2 regions of the Variovorax sp. 10N420 genome follow, and region 2 is predicted to be linked to the other one. Evidence: predicted binding sites of a transcription regulator. Region 2 holds the regulator's gene; the other holds the start of a gene.
The links. Region 2 encodes LexA, which represses DNA repair genes until DNA is damaged. Its sites were predicted from a motif close to ACTGTATNNNNATACAGT; they were not measured.
Positions count from the first base shown of each region.

Region 1: a site for LexA is predicted at 2,382-2,399, ahead of AC1DEK_RS29735 (ATP-dependent helicase). Genes of this name have one in related genera too.

Region 1 covers NZ_JBFTIJ010000026.1:13,041-18,590, forward strand. The annotation lists gene AC1DEK_RS29735 (ATP-dependent helicase) at 240-2,324, opposite strand; gene corA (magnesium/cobalt transporter CorA) at 2,581-3,567, shown strand; gene AC1DEK_RS29745 (5'-methylthioadenosine/adenosylhomocysteine nucleosidase) at 3,560-4,324, opposite strand; gene AC1DEK_RS29750 (ABC transporter substrate-binding protein) at 4,329-5,550, opposite strand, start outside.
Region 2 covers NZ_JBFTIJ010000001.1:268,220-273,769, forward strand. The annotation lists gene adk (adenylate kinase) at 26-682, shown strand; gene AC1DEK_RS01290 (asparaginase) at 686-1,687, opposite strand; gene lexA (transcriptional repressor LexA) at 1,760-2,434, shown strand; gene AC1DEK_RS01300 (D-2-hydroxyacid dehydrogenase family protein) at 3,062-4,069, shown strand; gene AC1DEK_RS01305 (MFS transporter) at 4,066-5,238, shown strand; gene AC1DEK_RS01310 (tetratricopeptide repeat protein) at 5,228-5,550, opposite strand, start outside.

The DNA of each region.
Region 1 (5,550 bases), on a different contig from region 2:
CGAAACGAGGAGTGAAGAGAGAGAAATGCGGGGAAGGTCGGTTCACTATGCCCATGCTGTCATCGAATTGCAATGGCTTTGAAGTCGGACCTGTGGGGGCATGCTTCACGACGTGGAATCGCTATTGATCTGATAGCAGCGAAGGCCCGCAGCACGAGCGTTCGGACCGGGTTCGCGAGTTGATCCGGCATGTCAAGGATGACCGGGCGACCCCGCCGGCGAGAGGGCCGTGACGGCTTTCAGCGCCAGGCAGCCCGCATGCGGCTGAGCAGATCGATGGTTGCGGCCGGCGGCGGAACGTGCGGGGCGCGCTCGGGCGCTGGCGGCCAGGTCTGCCGTTCGAAGTGCTGCGCGTCGGCCGCGGTGATGAAGCGCGTGCGACCCGCGTACAGGTGCCGGTCGCCGCGCGCGGCCTGCTGAGTGACGTAGAAGCGTTGGGGCACCAGCAGGTGCAGGTGATCGCGCGCCCGGGTCATCGCCACGTAGAGCAATCGCCGCTCTTCTTCGAGTTCCTGCGCGCCCTGCGCCACGTCGGCAGGAATGCAGCCGTCGACCACGTTGAGTACGTGGACGGATGTCCACTCCTGGCCCTTGGCTGAGTGGATGGTCGAGAGGATCAGATAGTCCTCGTCCAACAGCGGCGGTCCGGGTCTGTCGCTCGTGGCCTCGGGCGGGTCGAGCGTGAGCTCGGTCAGGAAGCGCTCGCGCGATGCGTAGCCGGCGGCCAGTCGGGCAAGTTGTTCCACGTCGCCTCGCCGCAGGCCTGCGTCATCGTGCAGCCGCTCCAGGTGCGGCAAATACCACTCGAGCGCCAGGTCCATGTCGGCCGGCCAGGCGAGTTCGGGCTCGCGCAGCGCTGCATAGATGGCGGCGAAACGCGCCCATTCGTCCTTTGCCGGCGCCGGCGGCACGAACGACTGCACGACCGCTCCCGGATCGGACGCCTCGGCCATCGCGTCGAGCAGGCGCGCCGAAGTGACAGGGCCGATCCCGGGAATCAGCTGCGTGACGCGAAAACCCGCCATGCGTCCGCGCGGGTTCTGTGCAAATCGCAAGACCGCGAGCAGATCCTTGACATGCGCGGCTTCAAGAAACTTGAGACCGCCGTATTTGACGAAAGGAATGTTGCGCCGCGCCAATTCGAGTTCGAGTGCGGCGCTGTGCGTGGACGTGCGAAACAGCACGGCTTGCGATTTCAGCGCCAGGCCGCCTTCCCGGTGCGCAAGCACACGATCGGCCACCCACCGCGCCTGCTCGGCCTCGTCGGGCACCAGCACGAGCTGGGGACGCCCTGCCGACGGCTTGTCGGTCCAGAGCGTCTTCGCGTGTCTCTCGGCTGCGGCGGCGATGACCGCATTGGACACATCGAGGATGGGCTGCGTCGACCGGTAATTGCGCTCGAGCGTGACGATGCGCGCCGGCTGGCTGAAGTGCTGCGGAAAATCAAGGATGTTGCGCACCGTCGCGCCGCGAAACGAGTAGATCGACTGTGCGTCGTCCCCCACCACCGTCACGCCTTTGCCGTCCGGCTTGAGCGACCGCAAGATGGCTGCTTGAAGGAGGTTCGTGTCCTGGTATTCGTCGACCAGCACATGATCGAAGCGCTCGCCGACCTGACGGGCCAGCGCGGGCTCGGCCATCATTTCGGACCAGTAGAGCAGCAGATCGTCGTAGTCGAGCACATGCTGTTGCTGCTTGGCCTCCACATACGCGCCGAAGAGCCGCTTGAGTTCGGCTTCCCATTCGGCACACCAGGGAAACGCCTGCTTGAGCACTTCCGAGAGTGGCGCACAGGTATTGACCGTGCGCGAGTAGATCGAAAGGCAGGTGCCCTTCATCGGAAATCGTCGCGCGGTGGTCGACAGTCCGATTTCGTTGCGCACCAGCCCCATCAGGTCTTCGGCGTCGCCCCGGTCATGGATGGTGAAGTTCTCGTCGAGTCCGATCTGCGTTGCGTACTCGCGCAAGAGCCGCGCACCGATGCCATGGAAGGTGCCCGCCCAGGGCAGCGCTGGCGGCGCGTCGGAAGCCAGCCCGAGCACGCGCACCACCACCTGTCCGGCCCGGCGCGTCATTTCTTGCGCGGCCCGGCGCGAAAACGTCAGCAGCAAAATGCGCTGTGGGTCGGTGCCGCTGGCGATCAGATGCGCCACTCGGTGCGCCAGGGTGCTCGTCTTGCCCGAACCCGCTCCTGCAATCACGAGCAAGGGGCGGGCATCGGGCGGGGCGCTGCCAGTGATGGCTGCGACGCCGTGTTGCACCGCCGCGCGCTGCTCCTCGTTGAGTTGGGCGAGCGCGGCAGCCAGACGCTCTGCCGGCTTCATGGACACCGCGGATACCTTGGAAATGGGTGTGGCAACGCTGTGCATCGCCGCAACTGTACTGGATGTTTATCCAGATGACGACACGATCCTGACAAGGCTGAATGACATAATCGCGGCTCGCTGCAAACCGGAGAAACCACGTGGAAATCGTTCCGTCTCGGCAGCTTTCACTTCCCTCCTGATGCGCCGTGGACGAGGGAACTGAAAGCGCCCCATCCCCTCGCCTCCACCGCCAGACATTCCAGGGAAGTGAGCCATGCTCAATATCTTCACGCTCGCCAACGGCCGCCTCGTCCAAGAAGAGATCGAGGCTCTCGAAGAGCTGTCCAAGTTCCAGCCCATCTGGGTCGATCTCGAATCCCCCACCATCGAAGAGAAGCGATGGATCAAGCAGTATTACGGCTTGTCCATCCCCGAAGACGCGATGGACGACGACATCGAGGAGTCGGCTCGCTTCTATGAAGAAGACAACGGCGAACTGCACATCCGCAGCGACTTCCTGATCGACGATGACGAGAACCCCCGTTCGGTCCGCGTCGCCTTCATCCTCAACCAGCACAACGCCGAACTGCGCAGCCGCGGCGTGCTGTTTTCCATCCACGACGAAGATGTGCCTGTGTTCCGCCTGGTGCGCATGCGCGCGCGCCGAGCGCCGGGTCTGATCGAAGACGCCAAGGAAGTGCTGCTGAAGCTCTTCGATGCCGACGCCGAATACTCCGCCGACACGCTGGAGAACATCTACGACGAGCTGGAGTCCGCCGGCAAGAAGGTGCTGTCCGGCAACGTGAGCGACGAATTGGCCGGCGAGGTGCTCGGCCTCATCGCGCGCCAGGAAGACTTGAACAGCCGCATCCGCCGCAACGTGATGGACACGCGCCGAGCGGTGAGCTTCATGATGCGCAGCCGCATGCTCAACGCCGAGCAGTTCGAAGAGGCGCGGCAGATTCTTCGCGACATCGAATCGCTCGACAGCCACACGGCCTTCCTGTTCGACAAGATCAACTTCCTGATGGATGCGACCGTCGGTTTCATCAACATCAACCAGAACAAGACCATCAAGATCTTCTCGGTCGCAAGCGTGGCGCTGCTGCCGCCAACCTTGATCGCGAGCGTCTACGGCATGAACTTCAAGTTCATGCCCGAGCTCGACCTGAGCTACGGCTACGCCTATGCGATCGTGTTGATGGTCGCCAGCGCGCTGGTCCCCATGTGGTACTTCCGCCGGCGCGGCTGGCTCAAGTAGACCCTTCGGCTGGCAGCGTGGCCAGCCAGGCATCGACCAGCGCGAGGCTGTAGCGGCTTGCCACTGCCGAGACGAAGCGAGTGAAGTCGCCGTGGGCCGCGTCATCAGCGCGATCTGAAATCGTCCGCACCGCCGCGAAAGGCACGCCGAAGTCGTGGCACACCTGCGCGACTGCCGCACCCTCCATCTCCACCGCGAGCGCATCGGGCAGAGCGCGGCGCAATGCGTCGCTTTCGGCGGCGGTCGACACGAACCGGTCGCCGCTCACCAACAGGCCGCGGTGCACTTTCGGCGCCGTCAAGCCGAAGTCCTCAACCACCTTCAGCCCCAGCAATGCCGCCGGATCGCGCAGCACCTCGACAGCCGCGGCGGCGATTGCATCGCTGATGACGGTGTCGGCGGCGAAGCGCGCGTGGCCCGTCAAGGGCACTTCGTACTTCGGAAAGATGGGGGAGGCATCGAGATCGTGCTGGAGGAGCTTGGTGGCAACCACCACATCGCCGACCTCCACGCCCGGAGCGAGGCCGCCCGCGACGCCGGTGAAGACGATCGCCTGCGCGCCGAAGCGCTCCAGCAGCACGGTCGCTGTCGTTGCCGCTGCGACCTTGCCGATGCGCGACAGCACCGCGACGACGGGCTGCCCCCGAAGGTGGCCCACCCAGAAGTCGCGGCCGGCGACGGGAATGCGCTGCTCGTCCGGCATCAATGCGAGCAGCGCCGCCAATTCCTCGTACATCGCCGCGACGACAGCTAGCATGGCGTCATTGTTTGATGTCGACGCCGTAGAAGGTGTGGCGGCCGAAGGGGCTGAGCTTGAAGTCGACGACTTCCTTGCGCACGGGCTTGAGCTGCACGGCATGGGCGATGGTGAACCATGGCGCCTGCTCCTTGAAGATCACCTGCGCCTGCTTGTAGAGCGCCTCACGCTCGGATTGCTTCGGCACATTCTTGGCCTTCACGACCAAGTCTTCATAGGGCTGATAGCAGAACTTGGCGACGTTGCTGCCATTCGATTGCGCGGAAGCGCAGCCCAGCAATGAATAGAGGAAGTTGTCCGGGTCCCCGTTGTCGCCCGTCCATCCGAGCATGCCCATCTGATGTTCGCCGGCCTGCATGCGCTTGCGGTATTCACCCCATTCGAAGGACTTGATCTCGGCCTTGACGCCAACCTTCGCGAGATCGGCCTGCATCAGTTCGGCAATGCGCTTGGCATTCGGGTTGTAGGGCCGCTGCACAGGCATCGCCCACAGATCGGTGGTGAAGCCGTCCGGGTAGCCGGCCTGCGCCAGCAGCTTCTTGGCGGCTTCGGGATCGTACGGATCGTCCTTGATCGCATCGTTATACGACCACATCGTCGGCGGAATCGGATTCTTGGCCGCCACGCCCGTCGTGAGATAGACGCCGTCGATGATCGCCTTCTTGTTGATCGCCATGTTGAGCGCCTTGCGCACGCGCACATCGTCGAAAGGCTTCTTCTGCGTGTTGTAGGCAAGGTATCCGATGTTGAGGCCTGCCTGCTCCAGCACCTGCACGTTGGGATCCTTGCGGATCGTGTCGAGATCCGCCGGATTGGGGTAGGGCATGACGTGGCATTCGCCCTTTTGCAGCTTGGCCCAGCGCACCGAGGCGTCGGGCGTGATCGCGAAGATCAGGTCATCGATCTTCGCCTTGCCGGCCCAGTATTGCGGAAAGGCCTTGAATCGGATGATCGCGTCCTTCTGGTACTGCACGAGGTAGAACGGGCCCGTTCCGATCGGGTCCTGGTCGATCTTCTCCGGCGTGCCCGCCTTCAGCATGGCGATCGCGTATTCCTTCGACTGGATGCCGGCATAGGGCATCGCCAGGTTGGCCAGGAAAGGCGCTTCGGGCTTGTTGAGCACGAACTTCACGGTGTAGTCGTCGACGCGATCGACCGACTTCAGCAACTTGGGCATGCCCATGTCGTTGAAGTAGGAGTGGTTCGTGCTGGTGACCTTGTAGAAG
Region 2 (5,550 bases):
AATCGAAAAACCTTCCGAGGACACCATGAGACTGATTTTGCTGGGCGCCCCGGGTGCGGGCAAGGGCACGCAAGCGGCCTTCATTTGCCAGAAATACGGCATTCCCCAAATCTCGACCGGCGACATGCTTCGCGCCGCGGTCAAGGCCGGTACGCCGCTTGGCCTGCAGGCACAGTCCGTCATGGCATCGGGCGCGCTGGTGAGCGACGATCTCATCATCAACCTCGTCAAGGAACGCATCGCGCAGCCCGATTGCGCCCAAGGGTTTCTCTTCGACGGCTTTCCACGGACGATCCCCCAAGCCGAAGCGATGCGCTCGGCCGGCGTCAAGCTCGACTACGTGCTTGAAATCGACGTTCCTTTTTCCGACATCATCGAACGCATGAGCGGTCGCCGCTCACACCCGGCGTCTGGCCGCACCTACCACGTGAAGTTCAATCCGCCCAAGGTCATCGGCAAGGACGACCTGACGGGCGAAGACTTGATCCAGCGAGAAGACGACAAGGAAGAGACGGTTCGCAAGCGGCTCGAGGTCTACAGCCAGCAGACGCGGCCGCTGGTCGACTACTACTCGCAGTGGGCCAAATCCGACCCGGCTGCGGCACCCAAGTACCGCTCCATCAGCGGTGTCGGAACGGTGGACGACATCACTCAGCGCGCGCTGGCTGCACTGAGCTCCTGATCTTCATGGCGATGGCCGCCCCGCCAGCAGCTCCAGCACGAGCTCGATGCGCGCCTTGACCGGCGTCAGTGCGCCTGCATCCCGAAGAAGCTCGTTCTGTCTTGGCAAGATGCGCCCCTGCGCACAGCGCGTAGCGCGGACGACCGACACGCCCGCGGCCTGAGCCCGCAAAGCAGCGGCTTCCAGGGCGTGATGCAGGGTTCCGTTTCCGGTGGCGGCAAGCACGAGCCCATCAAGCACTTCGGATGACCCCAACTCACGCTCTCGCACCAAGGCATCGACGATGCTGCCGCGCGCATCCGCATGGCTCATCAGGACCTCGACGCGCGGCCACTTGCGCGCGGCAACCACGCGACTGAAGACCTCGTGGGCGGCTGGCGCGGGGGCCGGCCATGTCCGCACTAGTCGAACACTCCCCTCCTCGACGTAACCCAACGGTCCGGCATCGCCGGAGGCGAAGGCATCGAGCCGGTACGTGTGCACCTTCTGGACGTCGACCGCACCGTGCATGGCCCCGGCGCAGACGGCCACGACACCGCGCGCGCCCTGGGTGGACGCAACGACGATGGAGTCGCACACATTCTGCGGACCGTCCGGCACCAGCGCGCTGGCGGGCCGCATCGCGCACGTGAGCACCACAGGTTTCACCGATGCGGATGCAATGACGGAATGCAGAAAATACGCGGTTTCCTCCAGCGTATCGGTTCCGTGGGTGATGACGAGCCCTGACACATCGGGCTGCGCCAACCAGTGCACACACCGCTGCGCGAGCTTCTGCCAGATTGCAAAACTCATGTCCTTGCTGTCGATCTGCGCCACCTGTTCGGCCGCGAGTTCCACGCCAGCCGGCGCTTTGATTCCACCCAGCAGTTCCTCGACGCCCACTTGGCCGGCCGTATACCCGATGTTGTCGGCCGAAGACTCGGCGCGGCCTGAGATCGTGCCGCCTGTTCCCAGCACGATCACCTTGCGGATGCGCTCGTCGCCTTGTTTGATTTCATTCATGACTTGCCAACCACAGAAAACTGGTTAAAAATACAGGTACTGGATATTCAGCCAGTTCCTTCAGGAGCCCACATGCAGTTCGCAGTCAAGCTTACCGCCCGCCAGCAGCAGATTCTGGATTTGATCCAAAGCGCCATCGCGCGCACCGGTGCGCCTCCCACTCGCGCAGAGATCGCGGCTGAACTGGGCTTCAAGTCTGCCAACGCAGCCGAAGAGCATTTGCAGGCGCTCGCGCGCAAGGGGGTGATTGAACTCGTCAGTGGCACGTCGCGCGGTATCCGCCTCAAGGGCGATGCATTGCGCGCGCTCAACGAGTCCCGAAACAGCCAATTTTCCTTGTCCCTTCCGGGTATGGCACAACTCGCGCTGCCGCTGATCGGCCGAGTGGCAGCCGGCTCGCCGATCCTGGCTCAAGAACACGTCGACCAAACCTACTATGTCGAAAACACGCTGTTCCAGCGGCAACCCGACTATCTGCTCAAGGTGCGCGGGATGTCCATGCGCGACGCCGGCATCATGGACGGCGATCTGCTGGCGGTGCAGGCCACGAAGGAAGCCCGCAACGGCCAGATCGTGGTCGCCCGCCTGGGCGATGAGGTCACTGTCAAACGGCTCAAGCGCAACAAGCAAGTCATCGAACTGCACGCCGAAAACCCTGACTACCCCACCATCGTTGTTCAACCGGGTGAGCCCTTCGAGATCGAAGGCCTCGCTGTCGGACTGATCCGCAACACGATGTTGATGTAACCCTTCGACCATCCTGCAAGCGAACTCGGCCTGCACCCGTGTTCGCCTCGTTGACGGCCGCGACAGGTGGCGGGCGTATGGCGTAGTGCCATCACCCTGTCGTGGCCAATGAAAGCAATCCTGCCTATGTTCAATCTCTGACTTTTCTGGAGTTCACATGGGAATCGCTCTTCTTAGCATCGTCGACCTGATCTCGCCTCTGCAGACATTGGCCAGCCGATGGATGCCAACGCGTCGGTCAAGCCACATCAGCACGGCGGGCTTGCGCTATGTCGGGGTTCGGCCAAGCTGCGGGTTGCGCCAAAGTCCGGCGACTCGCGAGGATGCGCCGAGCTCGGCGGCACGGCCGCTTCGAGTCGTGCGGATGGTCGATGCCCAGCAAACCGGTCGCCATCCAGGCCGGGTGGTGATTTCCGGCCGCATGGCGGACGTATGCGCCGAGCTCGACAGGCTCGTAGCACTCGAGGCCGCCGCCTCTCCCCCGTCGCCAGGCCTTCGCGCTCATCTGCATTGACGGCAGAGAAGCCCGCAAGCGCGCTGCTCTCGCCGCAAAATTGTTCAAGATAAGCGGAGGCCAGGCAGTGCGCCGACACAGCACGTGGGCGGTGCGAGGCACAATGGCACGCCATGAACATTGTGATCCTCGACGATTATCAGGACGCGGTGCGCAAGCTCAAGTGCGCAGCCAAGCTCGACGCTTATGCGGCCAAGGTCTACACCAACACAGTCAAGGGCATCGGGCAACTCTCGGTCCGCCTCAAGGATGCCGAAGTGATTGTGTTGATCCGTGAGCGCACCAACATCTCCAGGCAACTCATCGAAAAGCTGCCGAAGCTGAGACTCATCTCCCAGACAGGTCGCGTCGGCAGTCACGTCGACGTGAATGCCTGTTCCGAGTTCGGCATCGCCGTCGCCGAAGGCTCGGGCTCGCCGCTGGCCCCGGCCGAGCTGACCTGGGCCCTGATCATGGCCGCCATGCGCCGGCTGCCCCAATACATCAGCAACCTGAAGCACGGCGCCTGGCAGCAGTCGGGCCTCAAGTCGGCGTCGATGCCTCCGAACTTCGGCCTGGGCTCGGTGCTCAAGGGCAAGACGCTCTGCATCTGGGGGTATGGTCGCATCGGCCAATTGGTCGCTCGCTATGGGCAGGCTTTCGGCATGCAGGTGGTCATCTGGGGCCGGGAGCAAAGCTGCGCCAAGGCAAGGTCCGACGGCTTCCAGGTCGCATCGGACCGAGACACCTTCTTTGCCGCGGCCGATGTCCTGTCGGTTCACCTGAGGCTGACGGAAGAGACGCGGGGGCTTGTGACGCTCGAAGACCTGTCGCGCATGAAACCGACGGCGCTGTTCGTGAACACGTCGCGCGCGGAGCTTGTCGAGCAAGACGCTCTTCTTGCTGCGCTCAATCGTGGTCGGCCTGGCCTCGCCGCCATTGATGTGTTCGAAAGCGAGCCGCCGCTGCAAGGCCACGCGCTGCTCCGCCTCGAAAACTGCATCTGCACGCCACACATCGGCTATGTCGAGCAAGACAGCTACGAGATGTACTTCGGGCAAGCCTTCGACAACGTCGTCAGCTTCATCAAGGGCAATCCGACCAACATCGTCAATCCTGGCGCGCTGCAGGTCCGGCGTTGAGACAGTCGGCACCGTCGGCCGCGCTGTGGTCCCTGCTGGCTGGCAACTTCGTGATCGGCACGGGCGTGATGGTCGTGCCCGGAACGCTCAATGAGCTCAGTGCATCACTGCAGGTCAGCGCTGCAACCGCCGGCCAGTTGATCACCGCCGCGGCGGTCGTGATGTGTCTCGGGGCTCCGTTGCTTGCCGCCGTTGTCGCCGGGTGGGATCGCCGCGTGTTGCTGACCTGCACGATGCTCTGGTACGCGGGCGGGCACCTTGTTGCGACCCTGATGCCGAACTTCGTCGGACTGCTTGTCGTCCGGATGTTGACGGTGGTGGCGCCAGCCATCTTCACGCCGCAGGCAGCCGCTTGTGTCGGTCTCCTGGTGCCGAACGAACAACGCGGGCGTGCCGTCACTTTCGTCTTTCTCGGATGGTCGATGGCGTCGGTGCTGGGGCTTCCGATCGGCGCGCTGATAGGCGGCCATTTCGGGTGGAGGCCCGCATTCCTGCTGATCTCGATGTTGTCGCTCGTGAGCGCCATCTGGGTCTGGCGGCAACTGCCCTCCGGCATTCGACCCGCTGCGTTGTCGCGCGAGTCGTGGGGCCGTGTGCTCAAAAGTCCTTTGCTGATGGGTGTGGTGTGCGTCACCGCGCTGCAGGGGTCCGGCCAGTTTGTCTTGTTCAGCTATTTCGCCCCGCTGCTTAAGCAGCAGCTGGGTGCAAACGCCACTCAACAGGGTCTCATGTGGGCATGGTTCGGCGCTTGCGGCGTGGTGGGCAACGTGCTCGTCAGCCGCTACATCGACCGTGTGGGGCCACCGCGCATGGTCTTGCTGACGACGGCGTTGATCGCTTTGAGTTTGCTGCTCTGGCCGCTCGGCGTCACGCTGGCGTGGCTAGCGCTGCTGCTGACGCCATGGGGGCTGGGCTGCTTCGCGACCAATTCGGCGCAACAGGCGCGCCTGGTGTCGCTCGAGCCTTCGCTTGCGCCTGGCTCGGTCGCACTGAACAGTTCAGGGATCTACATCGGTCAGGCCATCGGTGCAGCAGCCGGAGGCTGGCTCCTCGCTAACGACGAATCCGCATGGATGAGCTGGGTTGGCTTTGCGACGATGCTCTTTGCCATTGCGCTCAGCATCGCCGTCGAAAAGGCGCAGCGGCGCGCCCCCGCTTTCAGCGCTTGATGATCGGGCGCGGGGCGATTTCCGCTTCGGTGCTCGGATCGAAGAGTTCGAAGTCGATCAGATGCGGGTCGGTCGAAGGCGCTGGCGGCGCCTTGGGCTGCTCGAGCGGCGTCGGCATCGTCTCGTAAGCCGTTTTGTCGAATTCGGCAAGATCGAGTTCAAGCGGAGGCCTCTCTGGCCTTGGCGCCGGAGCATCGACGTCTGCCGGCAGCGTCGCCGGTGCATCCGGGATCAGCACGGTGTCATGTTGCAAACGCTCGTCGATCGACCCATAGATCGACGGCGGAAGGACAGGACCGTCCTCTATTGCAG